2 regions of the Apolloniradiicaulis salifontis genome follow, and region 2 is predicted to be linked to the other one. Evidence: predicted binding sites of a transcription regulator. Region 2 holds the regulator's gene; the other holds the start of a gene.

Region 1 (4,206 bases), 960 kb from region 2:
TCGCTCGCTATATTGACAGCGTCGCCGATCAGTATCTCACCAATCTGGACGTGATGATGGTCTATCGCCTCGACCGGTTCGGGCGCGGCGGCCACCACCGCCCGTTCAACGATGCGGGCATGCCCGGCGTGCGCCTGATGGAGACGCACGAGCATTATGATCGCCAGCATCAGGATATCCGCATGGAGGACGGGCGCCATTTCGGCGACACGGTCGACTATGTGGACTTTGATTACGCCGCCAAGGCCACCAGCCTGAACGCCGCGACGCTCGCCCTTCTGGCCGGCGCGCCGCCGATCCCGGCGGACGTCTCCATTGAAGGCGCGGTGAGCGCGGACACCAGCCTCAGCTGGACTCTGCCCGAAGGTGAAGCTGCGTCGAATCTCGCCGGGTACCGGGTCCACTGGCGCCTGACGGACGCGCCGCAATGGACACATAGCCGGTGGGTGGGGCTCACCGACACCTACGTGCTGGAGAACCTCGTCATCGACAATTACTTCTTCGGCGTCTCCGCAGTGGCCCCTGACGGCGCGGCGACCCCGGTGGTCTTCCCCGGCCCGGCTGGCGATTTCGGCGATTAAAGCGCGCCGTCCAGGCGGGGTCGCGCCGAAGAGCCCGTAAAAGCACCGGGGCGAGACACCGCCTGACCAGTGGTGCGCGCCCGCCGTGCGCTCAACGCCTCGGCGATATGGATGCGGCGCACGCCGTCCGCGCCGTCCAGATCGGCGATGGTGCGCGCCACGCGCAGAATGCGGTGATAGGCCCTTGCGGTGAGCCCCATGGCTTCGGCGGCCTTGGACAGGAGCGCGGCGCCGGGCGCGTCCGGGGCGGTGATGGTGTCAAGACGATCCCCGCCGAGGCGGGCGTTGAGCCCGCCGCGGGCCGCCTGAACCTCGCGCGCCGCGGCCACGCGGGCAGCGGCTTCCGCGGTGCCTTCCGGCGCCGGCGGCAAGGCGAGATCGGCCGGCGTCACCGGAGGCACGTCGATCTGCAGATCGATCCGGTCCATCATCGGGCCGGAGACGCGCGCCTGATAGCCTTGCGCGCATTTGGGTCCGCGCGCGCAGGCCTCGCCGTTCTCACCCGCCCAGCCGCAGCGGCAGGGATTCATCGCGGCGATGAGCTGGAAGCGCGCCGGAAACGTAATGCGCTGATTGGCGCGCGCCACGGCGATGTCGCCGGTCTCCAGCGGCTGGCGCAGGCTGTCGAGCACCTGGGGATGAAACTCCGGCAGCTCGTCGAGAAACAACACGCCGTGATGGGCCAGGGACGCCTCGCCCGGCTTGATGCGGCTTCCCCCGCCCACCATGGCCGCCATGGAGGCGGAATGGTGCGGCGCGCGAAACGGGCGCGTGCGCGACAGCCGGCCGCGCTCCACCAGCCCGGCCACCGACTGGATCATGGACAATTCCAGCAATTCCTTGGCGTCCAGCGGAGGCAACAGGCCGGGCGCGCGCTCGGCCAGCATGGACTTTCCAGACCCCGGCGGCCCGACCATGAGCATGTTGTGACCGCCCGCCGCCGCCACTTCCAGGGCGCGCTTGGCGGTCTCCTGCCCGCGCACGTCCTTTAGATCCTTCACCGGCCCGCCGTCGATGAGATCGCCGGGCGCGGGCCGGGACAAAGACTGGGACCCCTTGAAATGATTGATCAGCTGTATCAGCGAGCCCGGGGCCAGGATCGCCAGATCGCCGCCGGCCCAGGCGGCTTCGGGCCCGCTGGCTTCAGGGCAGATGAAGCTCTTGCCCTGGCTGGCGGCCAGCATGGCCGCGGGAAGCGCCCCCGGCGTCGGTGCGATGGAGCCGTCCAGGCCCAGCTCGCCCATGACGAGATAATCGGCGATCTCACGCGAGGGCAGCACCTCAAGCGCCGCCAGAAGGCCCAGCGCGATGGGCAGATCGTAATGGGTGCCCTCCTTGGGCCGATCAGCCGGGGCGAGATTGACGATGAGTCGCTTGCTGGGAAGCGAAAGCCCGATCGCCGCAAAAGCCGCACGCACGCGTTCGCGGCTTTCGGCCACCGCCTTGTCGGCCAGACCCACAACTGTGAAGGCCACATTGCCGCCGGTCAGCTGAACCTGAACATCCACAGGACGGGCCTCGGCGCCTTCAAACGCAGCGGACGCAGTGCGATTGCCCATCCCTGTCTCCGTTCAATATTCATGCTCAACAAAATCTTCCACGCCCCCGGAGTTATCCACAGGGAGTGGAACATTAAGGAAACATGCGAAAGGCCCGCGGTCAACCCACAGGCGACCTTTCTAGAAGGGCATCGCGTCAGAAGAGGGTCGCCGCGCCGGCTCGGACGGCTGGGTACGGTCGAGTCGCGGCTCGAAGACCCGCTGCGCCGGACTGGCCGCCGGGGCGGGATCGCTCCGGGCGGCGGACGCATCCGGCTCGCCGAGAAGCTGGGGCGATGAAGACGGCGCCGGGATCGGCTGGTCCAGGACGGGAGCGCCAGGCTGCAGGGGCGCGCCGCCCACCGCGTCGCAGGCCTCGGCCTGCAAGGCGCCGCGAGCGGGCAGTTCGGGGGTTTCGCCGGTGACCCGCACCAGATCCACCACGCGCTCCACGCCCGGGACGCGCGCGGCGTGCTGGGCGGCGTGGTCGGCCTCGGCGCGGTCGCGTGCATAGCCCAGCAGATAGACGACGCTCTGGCGCGTTTCGATGTTGAAGTTGAGCGCGCGCACATCGGGGTCCTGCACCAGGCGGGCGCGCACCTGCTGAGTGATCACCGAATCCTGCGCCAGCTCGCGGGTTCCGCGCCAGGCGCCCACCTCGATTTCGTTGACCACCGAGCGCACGCCCGGCGCCGACCAGGCGAGGCATTCGGCGAAAATGCGGTCGGCGTCGCGCGGCGCGGAGCCCGACAGCAGCATCACGCCCTCGGTGATCTCCACGTCCACCTGATCAAGGGCGTAGCCTTCAGAACGCAGCATCGCCGACTTCACGCCGAGCGAGGCGTTGAAATCGTCCAGCTGGCGGCCCATCGACCGGCCGGGCTCCAGCGCGGCGCAAGCGGTCAGCAAGACCGAGGCGAGAGGGACGGCGAAGAGGGGCGTGCGAACCATGGCGGGGCGCTCCAGAAGATGGCGGTCGGGGGCGAGGCGAGACCTGAACGGGAGATCGCGCCCAGCATCGCCCCGCGAGGCTGAAAAAAGGTAAATGCGGCGTTCAGACTTCGGCCCTGACGACGCCCGCCTAGATCAGGTCGAGGGCGCCGCGCGTTTCGGCTTCGAACGCACTCTCGATCCGTCTGGGCCAACGCCAGGGCGTCACCACCATCAGGTCGAAACGCGGCTGAAGATGGGCGAAGCGGCGATGGCGCGCCCGCCACAGCGACCCGGCGCGCAGCATGCGCTCTCGCTGGCGCGGCGACACGGCGGCCAGCGCGGTTTCAGCGTCGGCGCGCGCCTTCACCTCGATGAAGCACAAGACATCGGCGCGCACGGCCACCAGGTCAATTTCACCCGCCGCCGTGCGGGCGCGGCGGTCGATCACCCGCCAGCCGCTCAAGGTCAGGCGCAGCGCGCACAGGCGCTCTGCAGCGCGTCCACGCCATTCCGCACGGCGGCGCTTGCGGGCGCGGTTCGCAGCTGAGGGCGGGCGGCTCATAAAACAGGCCTCATGGCGCGGCCCCGAACGGTTGCCCGCGCGCGCCGGCGCGGGTAACTTCGCGCAGCGCTGGGGCGCGGCGCATCCGGACTGTCGAGGGGACCAACATGACCGTTGCAGCATCGCTCAAGCACGCGCTTGCGCCAAGGCGCCTCGCGTCCCGGCTCTCGGCCGGCGTTTTGGGGCTCGCCGTGCTTGCGCTGGCGGCCTGCGAAAGCGCGCCCGGACCCGCCACCCCGGTGCAGACGATTCCCGAACGCCCCGTGGTCGGCGCCCCGCCCGAGCCGATCACCGTGCCGGTGGATCTGGCCGACCGCGCCTACACCCCGGCCCATCTTCGCGGCATGCCCCTCACCCGCGTCGGCCTGCTGCTGCCGTTTTCAGCGAGTTCAGAGGCGGCGCGGCGTGAAGCCTCGCGCATCCTGCGCGCCGCCGAGCTGGCGCTGTTTGAACGCGCCGGCGACGCCCTCGTGCTGCTGCCAAAGGACACCGGCGGCACCGGCGAAGGCGCGCGCGAAGCGGCCCGGTCGGCGATCTCCGACGGCGCCGATCTGATCATCGGCCCGCTCTTCAGCGCCGCGGCGGCGGCCGC
Region 2 (4,206 bases):
CTCCACCGCCGCGGCCCTGGTGGCCGCCGGCGCCGGCGCGGTGGTGGCCAAGCACGGCAACAAGGCGGCGAGTTCGAAATCAGGCTCGGCTGAAGTGCTGGAAAGCCTCGGCGTCAACCTGTTCGCCAGCCCCGCCCAGATCGAGCAGGCGCTGGCCGAGGCGCGCGTCGCCTTCCTGTTCGCCCAGGCCCATCACGGCGCGGTGCGCCATGTGGGCCCGGCGCGGCGGACACTGGGCGTGCGCACGATCTTCAATCTGCTGGGTCCGCTCTCCAATCCCGCCGGCGCCCGGCGTCAGCTTCTGGGCGTGTTCGACCGGCGCTGGCTGACGCCCATGGCCGAGGCGCTGCGTGAGCTGGGCGCGGAAGCCGCTATGATCGTGCACGGCTCTGACGGGCTTGATGAAATCACCACCACCGGCGCCACCCATGTGGCGGAGCTTAAACCCGACGGCTCCATCGAGACCTATGAGCTAAATCCTGGCGATGCGGGTCTGGAAACCGCCGCGCTGGAGGATCTTCAGGGCGGCGAGCCGGAGGAGAACGCGGCGGCGATTCGCGGCCTTCTGGCGGGCGTCACCGGGCCCTATCGCGACATCGTGCTGTTCAACGCCGGCGCGGCGCTGAAACTCGCCGGTCTTGCAGAAGACTTCACCGACGGCGCGCGCCGGGCCGCCACCGCCATTGATGACGGCCACGCCGCGGCCGCGCTTCACGCCCTGGTGGCCGCCAGCCACGCCGACAAATCCGGAGAGGCCTGATGGCCGACGTGCTCGCCAAGATCGAAGCCTATAAGCGCGCCGACATAGCGCAGCGCAAGGCGGCCCGCCCCTATGAGGCGGTGGCAGACGCCGCCGCCGCCGCGCCGGCGCCGCGCGGATTTCTGGACGCTCTGAAAGCCCATTCGGCTTCAGACGGCCTCGCCCTCATCGCCGAGGTCAAGAAGGCAAGCCCGTCCAAGGGCCTGATTCGCGCAGACTTCGATCCGCCCGCGCTGGCGAAAGCCTATGAAGACGGCGGCGCGGCATGCCTTTCGGTGCTCACCGACACGCCGAGCTTTCAGGGCGCGGATGAATTTCTGGTGGCGGCGCGCGAAGCCGTCGCCCTTCCCGTCCTGCGCAAGGATTTCCTCTACGAGCCCTGGCAGGTCGCCGAATCGCGCGCGCTGGGCGCCGACTGCATTCTGGTGATTCTCGCCGCCGTGGATGACGCGGTCGCCGCCAGCCTCATCGAGGAGGCGTTCAAATGGGGCATGGACGCTCTGGTCGAGATCCATGACGCCGCCGAGATGACCCGCGCGCTCTCCCTGCCCTCGCCCCTGATCGGGGTGAACAACCGCAATCTGCGCACGTTCGAAACCTCGCTCTCAACCTTCGAATCGCTGCGTCCCATGGCCGGTCCTGACCGGTTTCTGGTCGCCGAGTCCGGCATTTTCCAGCGCGCCGACGCCACGCGGCTGCAGGCCGCCGGCGCACGCGCGCTTCTGGTGGGCGAAAGCCTTATGAGGCAGGACGATGTGACGGCGGCGACACGGGGGCTCATGGGGTTTTGACGCCGCAGCGCGGGCCTTTACTTGACCTTAACCTGGAACAGGCATAGAACATCGGCAACGTTTTCCGGTTTTGTTCCTGAGGGTCGTCATGCTGACCAAAAAACAGCACGAGCTTTTGCTCTTCATCCACAAGCGTCTGTCAGAGGACGGCGTTTCGCCCTCTTTCGACGAGATGAAGGACGCGCTCCAGCTGGCGTCCAAGTCCGGCGTTCACCGTCTGGTGAGCGCGCTGGAGGAGCGCGGCTTCATCCGCCGCCTCGCCCACCGGGCGCGGGCGCTGGAAGTGCTCAAACTCCCCGAAAACTCTGCGCCGCGCTCCGGCGTCAGCGCGGACAACGTCATCGAGCCGGCCTTCGGGGAACGGCGCGGCTCCGCGTCGTCTGAAGCCGGTGTTGAAGTGCCGGTGCTGGGCCGCATCGCGGCGGGCGTGCCGATCTCTGCGATCCAGCATGAAACCGACCGCCTCATGGTGCCCCACGCCATGATCTCCGGCGGCGAGCACTTCGCCCTGGAAGTCCACGGCGACTCCATGATCGACGCCGGGATTCTTGACGGCGACGTGGTGGTGATCAAACGCACCGACACGGCTGATAACGGCCAGATCGTCGTCGCCCTGGTGCGCGACGAGGAAGCCACGTTGAAGACCCTTCGCAAAAAGGGCGGGTCCATCGCGCTCGAGGCGGCCAACCCCGCCTATGAGACGCGCATTTTCGGCCCCGGCGAGGTGAAGGTTCAAGGCCGGCTCGTGGGTCTGATCCGTCAGTACCACTAGGCCGCTCCCGCAGCTCTATCGGCGCCGGCGACACCCTGCATCGGCCCCGCAGCATGCACGTCGCCTCATCGTGAGGCGCCTCTTTTTGAGACCGATCCCTGAAACGCCTCGCCCGCTTCACGCCGGCGGGGCGTTATGTTTCTGGCGGCTCTGAGTATGTTTTGCCGCGCTAGGGCGTGCTCCAGATCCGGTCGCGGCGGCGGTCTTGCGCCCCGCGCAGGCGGATCACCCGGCCGTCCTTGATCCAGAATTCCGCCCCGCCCAGCGCCTCACGCGCGGGATCGTCCAGCAGCACCGCCGCGCACCGCCGCTTGCGCCAGGCCGGCGCCCGCCCGTCGAACACGATCAGGTCGGCGCGCGCACAATCCTCCGGCAGGCTTTCCGGGTTTGACGTCACCGCCAGGCGCAGGCCGTCCACTGTCTCGCCCACGCAGCCAAGCGGGTCGCAGCGCAGCGGCGCGCGTTCGGCGCGCGAGCCCCCGGCCCCGGCGCGCTGAAGAAAGACGCGGGTGTCAAAACGCGAGGCCCTGAGGCTGCTGGCCTGCCACGCGCCGCTGTCGTCAAAGCGGGCCACCACCACCCCGCCGTCGCTGATCATCATGGAGGGCGGGGTCTGGGTGAGCCAGAGCCCAAGGGCTGCGAGCGCGGCGATGACGCCGGTAAGGCGCACCAGCCCCAGGCCCAGCGTCGCCAGGGCGAACCCGGCCGAATAAAGCGCGATGACAAGGCCAGGCGCGGCCTGCGTCGCCATGGCGGCGCCGTCCAGCTCCGCCGTCCAGTGGGCGATGGCAAGAACAATGCGCAAGCCCGCGTCCATGACCGCCAGCGCCGGCCCGTCGAGACCCACCGGCGCCAGCGCCAGGGCGACGACGCCGGCGGGCATCACCCAGAAGGTGAAAACCGGCATGGCCGCCAGATTGGCCACAAGGCCGTAGGCGGCCATTCGCTGGAAATGAAACGCGGCGAACGCGCCGGTCGCGGCGCCGGCCACCACGCTGGTGGTGGCGAGCCCGGCGAGGGAATCGCTCATGCGCTCCAGAACTTTGGCGCGGCCAAGCCGCTCCGGCTTCACCCGCGTCCAGATCTCGTACACCGCGATGAGCGCGGCCACGGCCGAGAAACTCATCTGGAACCCCGCCTCGGTGACGCTTTCCGGCGCGATCACGATCACCACAAGCGCCGCGATGGCCAGCGAGCGAAGCGAGAAGGCCCGCCGGTCCAGAAGCACGCCGGTGAGAACCACCGCCGCCATGACGAAGGCGCGCTGGGTGGAGACCGCGCCCCCGGAGAGGATGAGATAGCCGAGCGCCGCCAGAAGCGCGAGGATCGCCGCCGGCTTGCGCGGATCGCGGGCGCGGGCATAGGGCTCGATGGACGCGAACAGATAGCGCAGCGCCACGTACACCCCGCCGGCGAACAGCGCCATGTGCAGCCCGGAAATCGCAAGGATATGGCCAAGCCCGGATATCCGAAGCGCTTCGGCGTCGGCCTCGCTGACGCCTGAACGGTCGCCGGTGAGCAGGGCCGCGGCCACCCCGCCGGTGCGCTCTCCGGCTTTGGCCCGGATCCGCTCGGCCAAATTCCAGCGCATCTTCGCAAAGCCGCGCTGCAGGCGCGCCTGATCCAGCGCCGCCGGCTCAAGATCGGCGATGGCGAAGCCGGTGAGCGCGACGCCGTCATACCAGGCCGCGCGCGCCGGATCGTATCCGCCGGGCGCGGACGGGCCGGTGGGGCGGGTCAGCACCGCGCGCAGGCGCACCGCGTCGCCCGGCGTGAATGCGGCCAGGCGAGCGCGAATCCGGATACGGTGGGGCGGTTCACCGGCGCCCTCAAGCTCGGCCACGCGAATAAGCAGGCGCGGGCGCGACCCGCCGCGCTCCACC

The links. The regulator LexA, encoded in region 2, represses DNA repair genes until DNA is damaged. The targets are predictions, from matches to a motif close to ATGTTCCNCTTGTGTTCC.
Region 1: ACWCOP_RS13115 (YifB family Mg chelatase-like AAA ATPase) is a predicted target of LexA. The motif match lies at 2,208-2,225, and genes of this name have one in related genera.

Annotation. Positions count from the first base shown of each region.
Region 1 is NZ_CM132387.1:2,757,768-2,761,973, forward strand. It holds gene ACWCOP_RS13110 (M28 family metallopeptidase) at 1-581, shown strand, start outside; gene ACWCOP_RS13115 (YifB family Mg chelatase-like AAA ATPase) at 578-2,140, opposite strand; gene ACWCOP_RS13120 (BON domain-containing protein) at 2,261-3,070, opposite strand; gene ACWCOP_RS13125 (YraN family protein) at 3,201-3,614, opposite strand; gene ACWCOP_RS13130 (penicillin-binding protein activator) at 3,722-4,206, shown strand, end outside.
Region 2 is NZ_CM132387.1:1,798,399-1,802,604, forward strand. It holds gene trpD (anthranilate phosphoribosyltransferase) at 1-760, shown strand, start outside; gene trpC (indole-3-glycerol phosphate synthase TrpC) at 760-1,551, shown strand; gene lexA (transcriptional repressor LexA) at 1,640-2,323, shown strand; gene ACWCOP_RS08725 (ComEC/Rec2 family competence protein) at 2,493-4,206, opposite strand, start outside.